DNA from 2 places in the Weissella sp. ESL1177 genome. Region 1 is predicted to be linked to the other one. Evidence: a T-box and tRNA genes for the amino acid it is inferred to sense, from the RefSeq annotation. Region 1 holds a T-box; the other holds one or more tRNA genes.

The links. A T-box is a leader RNA that pairs with one kind of tRNA and senses whether it is charged. The one in region 1 lies ahead of pheS (phenylalanine--tRNA ligase subunit alpha), so its partner is inferred to be a tRNA-Phe.
Region 2: it has a tRNA-Phe gene. The T-box ahead of pheS (phenylalanine--tRNA ligase subunit alpha) is inferred to sense a tRNA for this amino acid. The anticodon was not compared.

The regions. Positions count from the first base shown of each region.
Region 1 is NZ_CM176591.1:1,304,441-1,311,453, reverse strand. Features, by position in the region: gene AC3B5D_RS06365 (MFS transporter) at 1-1,035, opposite strand, end outside; gene AC3B5D_RS06360 (winged helix-turn-helix transcriptional regulator) at 1,226-1,585, shown strand; T-box leader at 1,623-1,829, shown strand; gene pheS (phenylalanine--tRNA ligase subunit alpha) at 1,889-2,929, shown strand; gene pheT (phenylalanine--tRNA ligase subunit beta) at 2,936-5,359, shown strand; gene mltG (endolytic transglycosylase MltG) at 5,462-6,619, shown strand; gene recQ (DNA helicase RecQ) at 6,702-7,013, shown strand, end outside.
Region 2 is NZ_CM176591.1:1,942,641-1,949,653, forward strand. Features, by position in the region: gene AC3B5D_RS09360 (glycosyltransferase) at 1-345, shown strand, start outside; gene AC3B5D_RS09365 (glycosyltransferase) at 345-1,880, shown strand; tRNA gene AC3B5D_RS09370 (tRNA-Cys) at 2,145-2,215, opposite strand; tRNA gene AC3B5D_RS09375 (tRNA-Val) at 2,563-2,635, shown strand; tRNA gene AC3B5D_RS09380 (tRNA-Asp) at 2,638-2,711, shown strand; tRNA gene AC3B5D_RS09385 (tRNA-Phe) at 2,720-2,792, shown strand; tRNA gene AC3B5D_RS09390 (tRNA-Trp) at 2,833-2,903, shown strand; tRNA gene AC3B5D_RS09395 (tRNA-His) at 2,918-2,990, shown strand; tRNA gene AC3B5D_RS09400 (tRNA-Leu) at 3,037-3,120, shown strand; tRNA gene AC3B5D_RS09405 (tRNA-Leu) at 3,162-3,245, shown strand; gene AC3B5D_RS09410 (Nramp family divalent metal transporter) at 3,451-4,794, shown strand; gene AC3B5D_RS09415 (trans-sulfuration enzyme family protein) at 5,159-6,301, shown strand; gene AC3B5D_RS09420 (3-hydroxyacyl-CoA dehydrogenase) at 6,415-7,013, shown strand, end outside.

The DNA.
Region 1 (7,013 bases):
TTCGTAACAAATGAAATAAGTAGCGGTTGTTTGGGTTAAACGATTAGCGGGTACCATTTGGGTTGTTGTTGACTGAACAGCTGATTGAAAATTTCCAAAACCTAAACCGATTAAAACAGCAGCCAATAACATCATCCAACCATTAGTCATTTTGCCTAAAACAAATAGTCCAATGGCTAAAATAATTAAGGCTGGATAAATGACGAAATTTTCATTTTTATGATCCATTAGTCGACCAACGACTGGTCGTGAAATAAGAATGGCAAAAGCATAAACTAGGAAGAAATATGAGGCAAATGTAACCAAATGGAGATCACTAGCATAGAAGTCTAATTCAGATTGTAAGGCAGCGTAGCCAAATGTGACAAATCCCAGTGTTAGTGAAATTCCTAGGACCTTTGGTTCAATTAATGTCCGTAAACTAAAATTCGTTTTTACTGGTGCAGACTTAATGATAACTTTGTTGGCATCAATTAGGAATGAAGCAATTAATGCGATAAGACCAGTGAAAAATTCTAGCCAAAATAAGATGGTATACGAATAATGTTGTTCAATTAATAAAGCAAAAAATGGGCCAAAAGCAGTACCAAGAATAGTTGCTAGTGAAAAGTAAGCTATGCCTTCAGCGCGTCGTTCATGAGGAATAACATTAACAACGGCAGTATTGGTAACTGTACCAGTTAAACCCACGGCTAATCCTTGAATAAAACGAATTAATAGTAGATAAAGTATACCACCATGATATTGGTAAGCTAATAAGATGGGAACCAAAATAACCATACTAATAATGGTCAGTTTTTTTGCACTGAACCTGGCAGTCATCACACCAGCGCTAAAACGAGCAATCATTGTACCAATAATCGTCATACCAGTGATGAGACCAGCCATTGTTGTACTAACATGATATGTATGTACTGCATACGGACCAATAATGACAAAGAGACTATAAAAAGTCATCATACTTAAAATTTGAATAATGAATAATTGAATAAAAGTAGCATTAAAAATGCTAGGGGAATCTTGATTTGACGTCATACGACACCTGTCTTTCTAAAAAAATAACCTAAATAAGTATACACCGCTTGTCAAATTATTCTTTGCGAGTGCAGAAAATAAGGATATAATGTTAGTTATGAAATTTAAAAGTTATTTCGTGCATTTTTTGTAAGTAAAGCATAAAATAAAAGTACGAGAAGAGAAACCAACAAGTTAAGGAGAATATATTATGGCAGTTGTCACTGAGAATACAGCCGATATGACCGAAGTATGTGAAAATAAGTTATGCGATAAGTTTATCGCAACGTTTGATATACTTGGGCGTAAATGGAATGGCATGATTATTGAAACATTACTGATCAATGGCCCAGTTCGTTTTAAGGATCTCGCACAATCTGTTTCAAAATGTTCAGATCGTGTGTTAGTTGAAAGATTGAAGGAACTTGAAGGGGCTGATATTGTTGAGCGTCGTACTTATGATGATTCTTCATTAATTGAATATGCCTTAACCACACGTGGTGAGTCAATGCGTGAGATGATGACAGCGATTCATGAGTGGTCAGACAAATGGCAATGTACCGACAAATAGAAACTTGCTAATTTAAAATAAAATTTGTACAATGGAGCAAGAAACAATGAATGACCTAGTAAGTATCCGCTTAAGTTTAGCGAGCAGGAAGTGGTGAAAGCCTGCCTTTTAGGATATTGAATTTCAGTCAGGAGTTCGTCAATAAAAAGTTGATGCGGTTTATCACCGTTAACAGATAACCGAGGGTAGTCTGTCTAAGACTACTGAATTTTTGGGTGGTACCACGTTAATGAGCGTCCCTTCGATAATGATTATCGAAGGGACTTTTTATTTAAAAAGTTTATTAGTAAAAGGAGAAGAAACATGAGTTTACAAGATGAGCTCACGACATTGCGCGATGAAGCATTAGGTCAGATTAATGCTGCTGCCGATGTTAAGGCATTAAATCAGGTACGAGTACATTGGTTAGGAAAAAAGGGACCATTGACTGAAGTACTTCGTGGCATGAAAGATTTGGCACCAGAAGAACGACCAGTAATCGGTGCATTAGCCAATGATGTCCGTGATACTTTAAATGCTGCCATTAGTGAACGTCAAACACATTTAGAAGCTATTGCTCTTGATGCACAATTGGCTGTAGAGACGATTGATGTCACATTACCTGGTCGTGCAGTTAAGCAAGGACAACCACATGTCTTACAGCAAATTATTGAAAGCTTGGAAGACCAGTTTATTGGGATGGGTTATCAGGTGATTGAAGGACCAGAGGTTGAAGAAGATCAATATAATTTTGAGCGCATGAATTTGCCAAAAGATCATCCAGCACGTGATATGCAAGATACGTTTTATATCACACCCGATATCTTGATGCGCACGCAAACTTCACCAGTGCAAGCGCGCACAATGGAAGCACATGATTTTAGTAAGGGACCATTAAAGATGGTTTCACCAGGCCGTGTTTATCGTCGTGATACTGATGATGCAACGCACTCACATCAATTCCACCAAATGGAAGGACTTGTGATTGATAAGCATATTACGATGGGTGATTTAAAAGGAACTTTATTAGCAGTCGCTCACAATTTATTTGGTGAAGCGCATGATATTCGTTTACGTCCATCGTACTTTCCGTTTACGGAACCATCTGTAGAAGTTGATATTTCATGGAATGCGGTGACACCAGATATGGCACCAGAAGATATTGAATGGATTGAAGTACTGGGTGCTGGTATGGTTCATCCAAATGTTTTGCGTAAGTCTGGTATTGATCCAGACGTTTACGGTGGTTTTGCCTTTGGATTAGGACCTGATCGTTTCGCCATGTTGAAGTATGGCGTTGAAGACATTCGTAATTTCTATTTGAACGATGTTCGTTTCTTAACGCAATTTGATCAGAAAGGATAAAACAAAATGAAAGTTTCAGTAAATTGGTTACGTGATTATTTGCCAATTGCATTACCTGCAGCACAGTTAGCAGAAAAAATTTCGCGTACGGCTGTTGAAGTTGAGGGGCAATATCAACCAAAAGGCAATATGAAGAAAATTGTCATTGCAAAAGTGTTGTCTGTTGTGCCACATCCTGATTCTGATCATATGGTGATTACACAATTAGACGCAGGTGAAGATGAACCAATCCAAGTTGTGACTGGCGCACCAAATGTGGCTGAAGGTCAAACGGTTATTTTGGCAAAACATGGCTCAATTATTGGTGACAACAAAAAAATTCGTAAAGGCAAGTTACGTGGTGAAGTTTCTAATGGTATGTTAGCAGCTTTGCAAGAGCTTGGCTTTGAAGATAAAGTTGCACCAAAAGATTTTGAAGACGGTATTTGGGTATTTAACGACGTTGATGCAGCTGAGTTACAACCGGGTGAAGATGCATTAGCTGTTTTAGGTTTGGATGATGATATTTTAGAAACGGGTATTACACCTAATCGTGCAGATTTGTTCTCAATGAACGGGACTGCTTGGGAAGTTGCAGCTATTCTCTCTGAAGAGCCAACATTACCAACATTTGAGCTACATGAAACGACGGAAGCAACCAGTGACATTATCCAAGTGACGGCACCTGCGGAGTTAGCATCGAAGTATGCTGTACGTGTGGTCAAAAATGTCACGGTGAAAGATTCACCATTGTGGTTGCAACGTCGTTTATGGACAATGGGGATTCGACCTATTTCAAATATTGTCGATATTACAAATTACATGTTATTAATGTATGGTCAGCCAATGCATGCTTTTAACTTGAATGCATTACCACAGCCAGAGGTACATGTTCGTCGTGCTCATGACAGGGAAGTTATCAAAACTTTGGATGGGGTTACCCGCGAAGCTTCTGCTGAAGATATTGTGATTGCTTCAGGAGATGAAGCGTTGATGTTTGCTGGTGTGATGGGTGGTGAATCAACAGAAGTGACTGCTGAAACAACCGATATTGTATTAGAAGGTGCAATCTTTGAGCCAAAGTCAATTCGTCACACGGCTCGTGACCAAAACTTACATTCAGAAGCATCGATGCGTTTTGAACGTGGCGTTAATGTTGAGGATACATTTACAGCACTTGACCATGCAGCTGCTTTGGTAGCTGAATTAGCTGGTGGTCAAGTTACTACGGGACGAGTTGTTGCACAGGACTTTGACTATGAAGCACCTGTTGTTCAGGTAAGTGTGGCACATGTCAATCATGTGCTTGGTACAAACATCACGACAGCAGAGATTGCAGCTATTTTTGATCGTTTATTCTTTGATTACGAAGAAACAGACGGTTTATTTTCAGTAACTATTCCAGCACGTCGTTGGGATATTACGATTCCTGCTGATTTGATTGAAGAAATTGCTCGTCTATATGGTTATGATAATTTACCAGCAACATTACCAGTTGGTGAAATGACACCAGGTAAATTAACAGCTAAGCAACGCCTTGTACGAGCAAGCCGACACGCTTTGGAAGGGCTTGGCTTGAACCAGGCCATTTCATATGTGTTGACAACGCCAGAAAAGGCAAATCGTTTTAAATTACATGATGGCGAACCTGTTCAATTAGACTATCCAATGTCACAAGATCATCAACAAACTCGTAGTAGTTTGTTGACTGGTTTATTAGATGATGTTGCCTATAACGTGGCACGTAAGCAAACCAATGTGGCTTTATATGAGCAAGGACGCGTTTTTGTTTCAGATGGTGATTTAACGAAACAACCACAAGAAGTTGAGCACTTGGCAGGAGTATTAACTGGTAATATTACTGAGCGGACATGGAATCAAAAGGCACAAGTAGCAGATTTCTATGCGTTAAAAGGTATCGTGGAACAATTGTTGGTTAATTATGATTTTGTAGAGCCTGTACATTTTGTAGCGAATACAATACGTGACGATATGCACCCAGGTCAGACAGCAGATGTTTATGTTGGCAACACCTTTATTGGTTTTGTTGGTCAAATTCATCCATTAATTGCAAAAGAATATCGGATTAATCAGACATTTGGATTTGAATTAGATTTAGACGCAATGATCGCTTTGCCAAAGCATCAGGGACGTTACGAAGCCATTTCACGTTATCCAGCAGTCTCACGTGATTTAGCAATCTTAGTCAATCGTGATGTTGCTGCATCAAGCATTGAAGAGGCTATCCAACAAGCAGGTGGTAAATATCTGCATGATATTGTTATCTTTGATGTTTATACAGGTGACAATGTTCCAAATGATATGAAATCAGTGGCATTTGGGTTGACTTTTATAAACCCTGAACAAACGATGTTAGATGATGAAACAAATCAACTTGTTGATCATATTGCTGGTGCATTAGCAGAGCAATTTGGTGCAGAAATTCGTTAAGATTAATTAAAAAAACGATTAAATAGTCGTTATTACTGATATACTCAAAGTAATAGCGACTATTTTCGTTATGGATTAAAGATAAGTCTAGGAGAAATAAGTATGAAAAACGGTCATAGCGTAAGAAGGAAAAGGCGCAACCGGCGAGGAAAAGGGCGGTTATTAGTGATCGTTATTATTTTGATAGCCATTATTGTTGGTGGCATTAGCTTTGTTACTAGCTATCAGGATAAGCGCGATTATTCTGCTTTAAATAGCCAAGACAAGAAAAATAAACAGGTTAAAATTAAAGAAGGTGCGGAAACTGATGAAATTGCAGATAAATTAGATTCTGCTAAGGTTATACGATCAAAAAAGGCTTTTATGCATTACTTGTCATCGCACCATATTTCTAATTTAAAATCAGGATATTATCTGTTTTCACCCTCTGATACAGTTGGCGAAATTGTGAAGACGCTTCGTCAAGGTGGTGCATCATCACCATTAAATAACCAAGATACAGTGACGGTTCGTGAAGGTGAAACCATTGACGATATTGCGACTGAAGTTGGTCAAAAGACGAAATTTACACGTGCTGAGTTTTTGAAGGCAGTTAATGATAAAGCATTTTTTAATCGTTTGAAAGCTGCGTACCCAGGATTGCTTGACTCAGAAGCTTCAAGTAAGCAAGTGAAAGATATTCGTTATCGGTTAGAAGGTTATTTGTATCCAGCGACCTATAATTGGAAGGATACTAATAATGCACGTGAGTTAGTTAACCAGATGGTTGCGCAATCTTATGCACAATTAAAAGATAAGTTTACAGCTATCAAGGATGCTGGTCTGACGGTTCATGAGACACTCACATTAGCTTCGTTAGTCGAACGAGAAGGTATCGATCAAGATAGTCGTCGAACGATTGCAGGCGTTTTCCTCAATCGTATTGACGACAATATGCCATTGCAATCCGACATTGCCACAAAGTATGCCTTGAAGACAAATAAAACGAATTTGTCTAATAAAGATGTTCAGAGTACAAATCCTTATAACTTATATAAATACTCAGGCTATGGACCAGGACCATTTAATAACCCATCAGCTGAATCTATCGAAGCGGTATTGAATCCAAAAGACCGTGATAAGAAGTATTTGTACTTTGTTGCTAATTTGAAAACTGGTAAGGTTTACTATTCAGCAACATACGACCAACATCTTGGTAAGTCTGGTGATTTAGAAGACACGAATAATGCAGTTGGTAGTAGTGCAGACAATAGTAATTAATTGATTGGTCATATGTTATGCGATATTAGCTCTAACATGTGGCTTTTTTATTGGACAAACGATGACTTCTAAAGGAGGTATCATGCAATCAGCATTGGAAACGTTAAGACAATCATTCGGCTATGATAATTTTCGTGAAGGTCAGGCGGAAATTATTGCAGCTGTGCTAGCTGGTGAACGAACGTTAGGCATTATGCCAACCGGGGGTGGCAAGTCAATTACCTATCAAGTGCCAGCATTAATGTTGCCAGGTATTACAGTTGTGATATCACCGTTAATTTCGCTTATGAAAAATCAAGTTGATGAATTAACTGCTAATGGCATTGATGCGGTTACTTTGAACTCTACACAAGACGAAGTGGCATATCATCATGCGATAAATCATCTACTGAAC
Region 2 (7,013 bases), 640 kb from region 1:
ACATCGAGAATGGAAGGGTTCAATCTCGCCATTATGGAAGCTATTTCACATGGATTGATTGCCTTTTCATACGATGTTAATTATGGTCCTAATGAAATTGTGGAAGATGGCGTCAATGGTGCGGTGGTCGCATATGGTGATTATCGAGCAATGGCTGAAGCAATTTTACGTGTTTTGCGCGATTCGGATTTAGCGGAAGAGTATATTATTGGGGCTTACCAATCAGCTGAAAGATATTCTGAAGATTCGGTTTGGTCAGCTTGGCAGGCTCTGTTAACTGATGCAAAGCAAAGTTGGCCAATGAAGTTATCGGGTATGCCAGGTTATCGTGGAGGACAACAATAATGTATTATTTTGTGAGTGAAAATATTTTCGCCTATAATTCAGGAACTGAACATGCCCAAGCGAAACGTGTCCAATTTTTTAATCGGCAAAAACAAGCTGGCCGGTTAGATCAAGCAGTTTATGTTACCCGTGATTATAATCGTTTTTTAAATCGTGATGCAACAGCGATGGGATTAAAAGCGTCTGAAGTGCTTAATATGTATGATTTCTTTCAAGGAACGACGAATGTTTTACGCCAAGAACAACACTTACGCTTATTACCACAAATCCCTTTAGATCAATATCATATTGTTAGTCATGGGCCAAATTATTCAACGTTAGAGGATGCTGGACGTGTGGTTGCACGTATTAATGTCATGCCGGCAACAGTAGGATTAGTTAATGATATCATGTATTATGATCGGGCTGATAATCTAACCGTTCGTGAAAACTTTGACTGGCGCGGTTTCAAGTCATCAGTTGATTACTTCCATCCAGATGGTCAATTGGCTGTACGTAAGTTTTTGAACTTAGCAGGTGAAACCGTTCTTGAAATGACTCAAATGAATATTAATGGTCAACTCTTGCCTAGTATGTATAAGTTACGCAACTATCTTGGTCATGATTATCGGTTTAATACCGAAGAACAATTATTTTTGTTCTTTTTAAATGAAATCACACGTCAACAACCAGCTGCAACGTTAATTTCTGATCGACGTAGTTTAGATCATGTTGTTGCAGGGGTACAAGGGGCAACCAGTAAATTTGCTTATCTACATGATGTGCACACAAGCGATACAAAACATCCAGTACGAGGGAAGCTATATCCAGCTTATACCAACGTATTGGAGCGTTATGGACAAGCATTTACGGCCATTCTTGTACCAACGGCAACACAACAACGTGATTTACAAACACGTTATCCACAATTAACGATCCGAGTTGCACCTGATTTGACCATAAGTGAAGATGCGCTTCAGCAGCCACAAATACCATTAGGAAAACGACAACAGCATCAACTTATTTATGTTGGTCGTTTATCACCTGAAAAGCGACCTGATCAGGCTATGCGTGTACTGGCACGAGTCGTGAATGATGTACCAGATGCAACATTAGTTTATTATGGCTATGCTGCATCGCAAGAAATCATGCAGGAGTTACAGGATTTAGCAGCAAAGTTGAATGTTGTTGATCATGTGACTTTTGGTGGCTATGTGACTGGTCAAGCCTTACAAGATGCTTATCAACAAGCACAGATTATTTTGCAACCGTCAGTTGGTGAAGGATTGGGGATGAATCTTGTTGAAGCAATGAGTCACGGTGTGCCAAGTATTAGTTATGATGTGCCATATGGTGCTCATGCATTAATTACTGACGGTGTGAATGGTTACATCGTGCCAGATGGTTCAAATGTAGCAATGGCAAAACAAGCTAGCCAACTACTACGTGATAATGAATTATGGACTAAGATGTCACAGTCAGCGTATGAATCAGCGAAGAATTTTTCTGATGGTAAAGCCGTTGCTATTTGGGAACAAGCATTGAGTGAATCATAAAACAAAAAAGGTTTGGGACATAAGTTGTTATGACCAACTGAAAAAGGCGTCAATCTATCAACTGGTAGATTGGCGCTTTTAAACGTGTTCCAAAAGACTAAAGCCTTGCTGTAACAACAATTAGGCAATTCCGGTCCTTCGTTATACTACGGACCCAAAATCACCTAATTATCGTTACAATCGGCTTTAGAGCGTCTTTTGTTGCACTCTCTTTTTAAACGTGTTCCAAACGATTGAAACCTTTTGGAACATTCTTTTTTTAGAAGGTAGTGGCGGGAATCGAACCCGTGATGACGGTTTTGCAGACCGTTGCCTTACCACTTGGCTACACTACCAAGATTAATGAATAGTTTATGAAATGTACACGTACACGTACACGTTACCACCACGATTACATATTATAGGGGAAATATCGCAAAGTTGCAATTACCTAATTCATTTATTATGACTTAATCAAAATAGCATGATAATAAATTCGCGATTCTTAATGTAAGTTTTTATATTGGTAAGGATAAAACAAAAATCAGAGGCCTTGTATAATAAATGTGATGTTGACATAGTGTTTTTATGAAAAAATATACTAATTCATATATTAATTTAAATATACCTGTGTTTAGGGTTGCAAAGGTTGCAAAATATCGGTATAATAATTTTTGTTGTTGAGTTTGTAACAATAAAAAATGGACGTTTAGCTCAGCTGGGAGAGCACCTGCCTTACAAGCAGGGGGTCACAGGTTCGAACCCTGTAACGTCCATTGGTCGCATGGTCTAGTTGGTTATGACGTTCGCCTGTCACGCGAAAGATCACGGGTTCGAATCCCGTTGTGACCGTTTATAATGGCGCGGTAGCTCAGTTGGTAGAGCATACGATTGAAGCTCGTAGTGTCGACGGTTCGATTCCGCCCCGCGCCATTTGATGATACAAAGTATTATCAATAGGACCATCTCAAATAGGGGTATAGTTTAATGGTAGAACAACGGTCTCCAAAACCGCCGGTGGGGGTTCGACTCCCTCTACCCCTGTTTATCTGATGATGGCGGTAGTGGTGAAGTGGTTAACACACCGGTTTGTGGTTCCGGCACGCGTGGGTTCGATCCCCATCTACCGCCCTTGAAGTCTTAATGACTTCGTTTTTATAACATAATAATTAAATATGCCGTTGTGGCGGAATTGGCAGACGCGCTGGACTCAAAATCCAGTTCCCGCAAGGGAGTATGGGTTCGACCCCCATCGACGGCATTCGATGACATCGTTTTGTTGTATATATTTAATTATTATATGCCGTTGTGGCGGAATTGGCAGACGCGCTGGACTCAAAATCCAGTTCTCGCAAGAGAGTATGGGTTCGACCCCCATCGACGGCATGCGTAGAGTTCTATAAATCCAAAAATACAGGATTTATAGAACTTTTTTTTAGGAATTATTGGGTAACATTTATTGCGTTTTGGTTAAGAATATTCTTTGAAATCCCTTACTTTTATTTATATAGTACATAATGGTTTGAATTTTTAATGCTTTGTTAGATACTATAAAAGGAAGGTATTAGAGAGTAAGATAGGAGAGCGATCAATGGCAGAGAAACTAACAGCACAAGAACCTGAAGAGCAAAGTCTTGCTGAAATTAATGGTTCAGTTGCTGTACCGAGCACAGGCAGCTTTTTCCGGAAATTAATGGCATGGAGTGGACCGGGGGCACTGGTTGCTGTAGGATACATGGATCCGGGTAATTGGATTACATCTATTGTCGGTGGTGCACGTTACCACTACTTGTTATTGTCAGTTGTTCTAATTTCGAGTTTAATTGCGATGTTGTTACAATACATGGCCGCTAAACTGGGAATTGTCGCACAAAAAGATTTGGCTCAAATGACTCGTGACAGTACGAGTAAAACAATTGGTTGGCTACTATGGATCATGACTGAGTTGGCCATTATGGCAACTGATATGGCTGAAGTTATTGGGGCAGCTATCGCCCTGCATCTACTATTTGGATTACCATTATTATGGGGAGTTTTGATCACAGCTGCTGATGTTTTGTTACTATTATTGTTAATGAAATTAGGATTTCGTAAGATCGAGGCGATTGTTGCGACTTTGATTTTGGTTATTTTGGGCATCTTCTTATACATGGCTATTTTAGCAAAACCAGATATGGGAGCAGCGGCAGTTAATCTAATACCGCATAAAGAAATTATCCATCATAGTCAATTGATGTTAGCGTTAGGAATTGTTGGTGCAACGGTTATGCCTCACAACCTTTATTTACATTCATCAATTTCGCAGACGCGTAAAGTTAAGCGTGATAAAAAAAGCATCAAAGAAGCTTTGAAGTTTACAGCTTGGGATTCTAACATTCAATTAACAGGTGCTTTTATTGTTAATGCTTTGTTGTTGATTGTTGGTGCTGCCTTGTTCTTTGGCCATGGTTCTGATTTAGAAGCGTTTGGTGATTTGTTCAATGCGCTTAATAACCGTCAAATTGTTGGTGCAATTGCAAGTCCATTCTTAAGTATGTTGTTTGCGATCGCCTTATTAGCATCTGGACAAAATTCAACGATCACAGGAACGTTAACAGCACAAATTATCATGGAAGGCTATACGACTTTACGCATGCCAATGTGGCTACAACGTTTGGTAACCCGTGGTTTGGCACTAGTACCAATTATCATATTTACTATTATTTTTGGTGCAACAGAAGGTGCTTTGGATGAACTACTAGTTTACTCACAAGTCTTTCTATCGGTTGCCTTACCATTCTCAATGTTTCCATTAATATATTTTACTTCATCAGAGAAGTATATGGGAGAATTTAAAAACAATGTCTGGGCAAAGTGGACAGGTTATATTGTGGCTATTTTGTTAACGATATTGAATATTAAATTAATTATTGATACCTTAGCGCCATTATTTTAATGGTTGAGGATAATCGTGAAATCATGCTGATTTCACGATTTTTTATTTGGTTATTTATCATAAGTAGTTGACAAAATAAACGTAAAATAGGTACACTAATGTCAATCAAATTCGTGGAGGGGTAGTATGAATCAAACGACGTTTCGCTTAATGGGATGTTTTTGTCGAACACAGCGCTTTTTGCGATGTTCGGCCTGTTAAGAGTGGCATTTTTGAGGCATTATACCCTTAAAAATTGTTCAATGGTAGCAGGATTAACATTGAACGAAGAGCGCAAATTCTCTGATGATGATCAGAATTTGTGCTCTTTTTTATTAGAAAAAATGAAACTTTAGAACAGAGTAATAATACGGGAGATTAAGTAATGGAATTTGATACAAAATTAATTCATGGTGGGATTAGCGAAGACGAATTTACGGGAGCAACGTCGATACCGATATATATGGCATCGACCTTTCATCAAAAGAAAATTGGTCAAAATAAATATGAATATTCACGGTCAGGGAATCCGACACGTGAAGCAGTTGAGAAACTAATTGCAGATCTTGAAGGTGGCGTGGCGGGTTTTGCATTTGCTTCGGGGTCAGCAGCAATTGATACTGTTTTTTCATTATTTTCACATGGTGATCATTTCATCATTGGGGACGATGTCTATGGGGGAACATTTCGTTTAATCGATACAGTGCTAAAACGTTTTGGGATGACTTTTACAATTGTCGATACACGTGATTTAGTGGCAGTTGAACAGGCAATTACGCCACAAACCAAAGCCATTTATTTGGAAACGCCAACAAATCCACTATTACGAGTAACAGATATTGCAGCGATTGCGAATATTGCACAACGTCATCATATTATTAGTATTATTGATAACACATTTGCATCGCCCTATATACAACGACCGCTTGAGCTTGGTATTGATATTGTTTTGCATAGTGCAACGAAGTATTTAGGTGGGCATAGTGACGTGGTTGCTGGTTTGGTGGCAACGAAAGATCCTACATTAGGAGAGCAAATTGGTTACCTGCAAAATGCGATGGGAAATATTTTGGCACCACAAGAAAGTTGGTTATTACAACGTGGTATGAAGACATTATCACTTCGTATGCGGGCTCATTTAGATAATGCACAAGTGATATTTGAATATTTAAAGCAACAACCTCTGGTCAGCAAAATATACTATCCTGGTAATCCTGAAAATCCTGATTACGAGATAGCTAAAAAACAAATGCATGGTTTTGGTGCGATGATTTCATTTGAGTTACAATCAGGTTTAGATCCACAAATCTTTGTTGAACAATTACGGGTCATTACTCTAGCTGAAAGTCTTGGTGCTTTAGAAAGCTTGATTGAAATACCAGCAATAATGACACATGGTGCAATTCCACGCGAGACACGATTAAAAAATGGTATCCAAGATGAATTAATTCGTTTGTCAATTGGTGTTGAAGATAAGCGTGATTTATTAACTGATTTAGCCCGTGGTTTTCAATATTTAAAAAAGTAGTCTTTGTTTAAGGTTCGTTAAAAGTAGCTGATAAATAATAACGATGTTATAAATAATATATTGTAAGTTTATAAATTGTATGTTTTTATAAGGATGACTTAGGAGGATTTTGAATGTCGATCAAGAATGTTACAGTTGCTGGCGGTGGTGTATTAGGTAGCCAAATTGCTTTTCAAACAGCATTTACAGGATTTAATGTCACACTATATGATATTAACGATGATGCTTTAGCACATGCTAAGACATTATTAGCTAGTTATGTACCTGAATATGAAGATTTTTATGATGATGGTGATAAAGCATCATCAGTTATTGATAATATGTCATTTTCTACCAGTTTAGCAGAAGCTGTTGCTGATGCTGATTTAGTGATTGAAGCAATTCCTGAAAGTGTAAAAATTAAGTCAAGTTATTATAAAGAGTTATCTGAAGTTGCACCAGCTAAGACCATTTTTGCAACAAATTCATCAACATTTGTGCCATCACAGTTTGCAGAATATGTTGATCGACCAGAAAAGTTCTTAGCGATTCATTTTGCTAACCAGATTTGGAAGAATAATAATGCTGAAATTATGGGACATGCCGGTACGGATGACAAGTACATTGACGAACTGGTTGCATTTGCACGAGACATTCGTATGGTTCCATTCCGTTTGAACAAAGAGCAACATGGTTACATTTTGAATTCATTATTAGTACCATTGCTTGATGC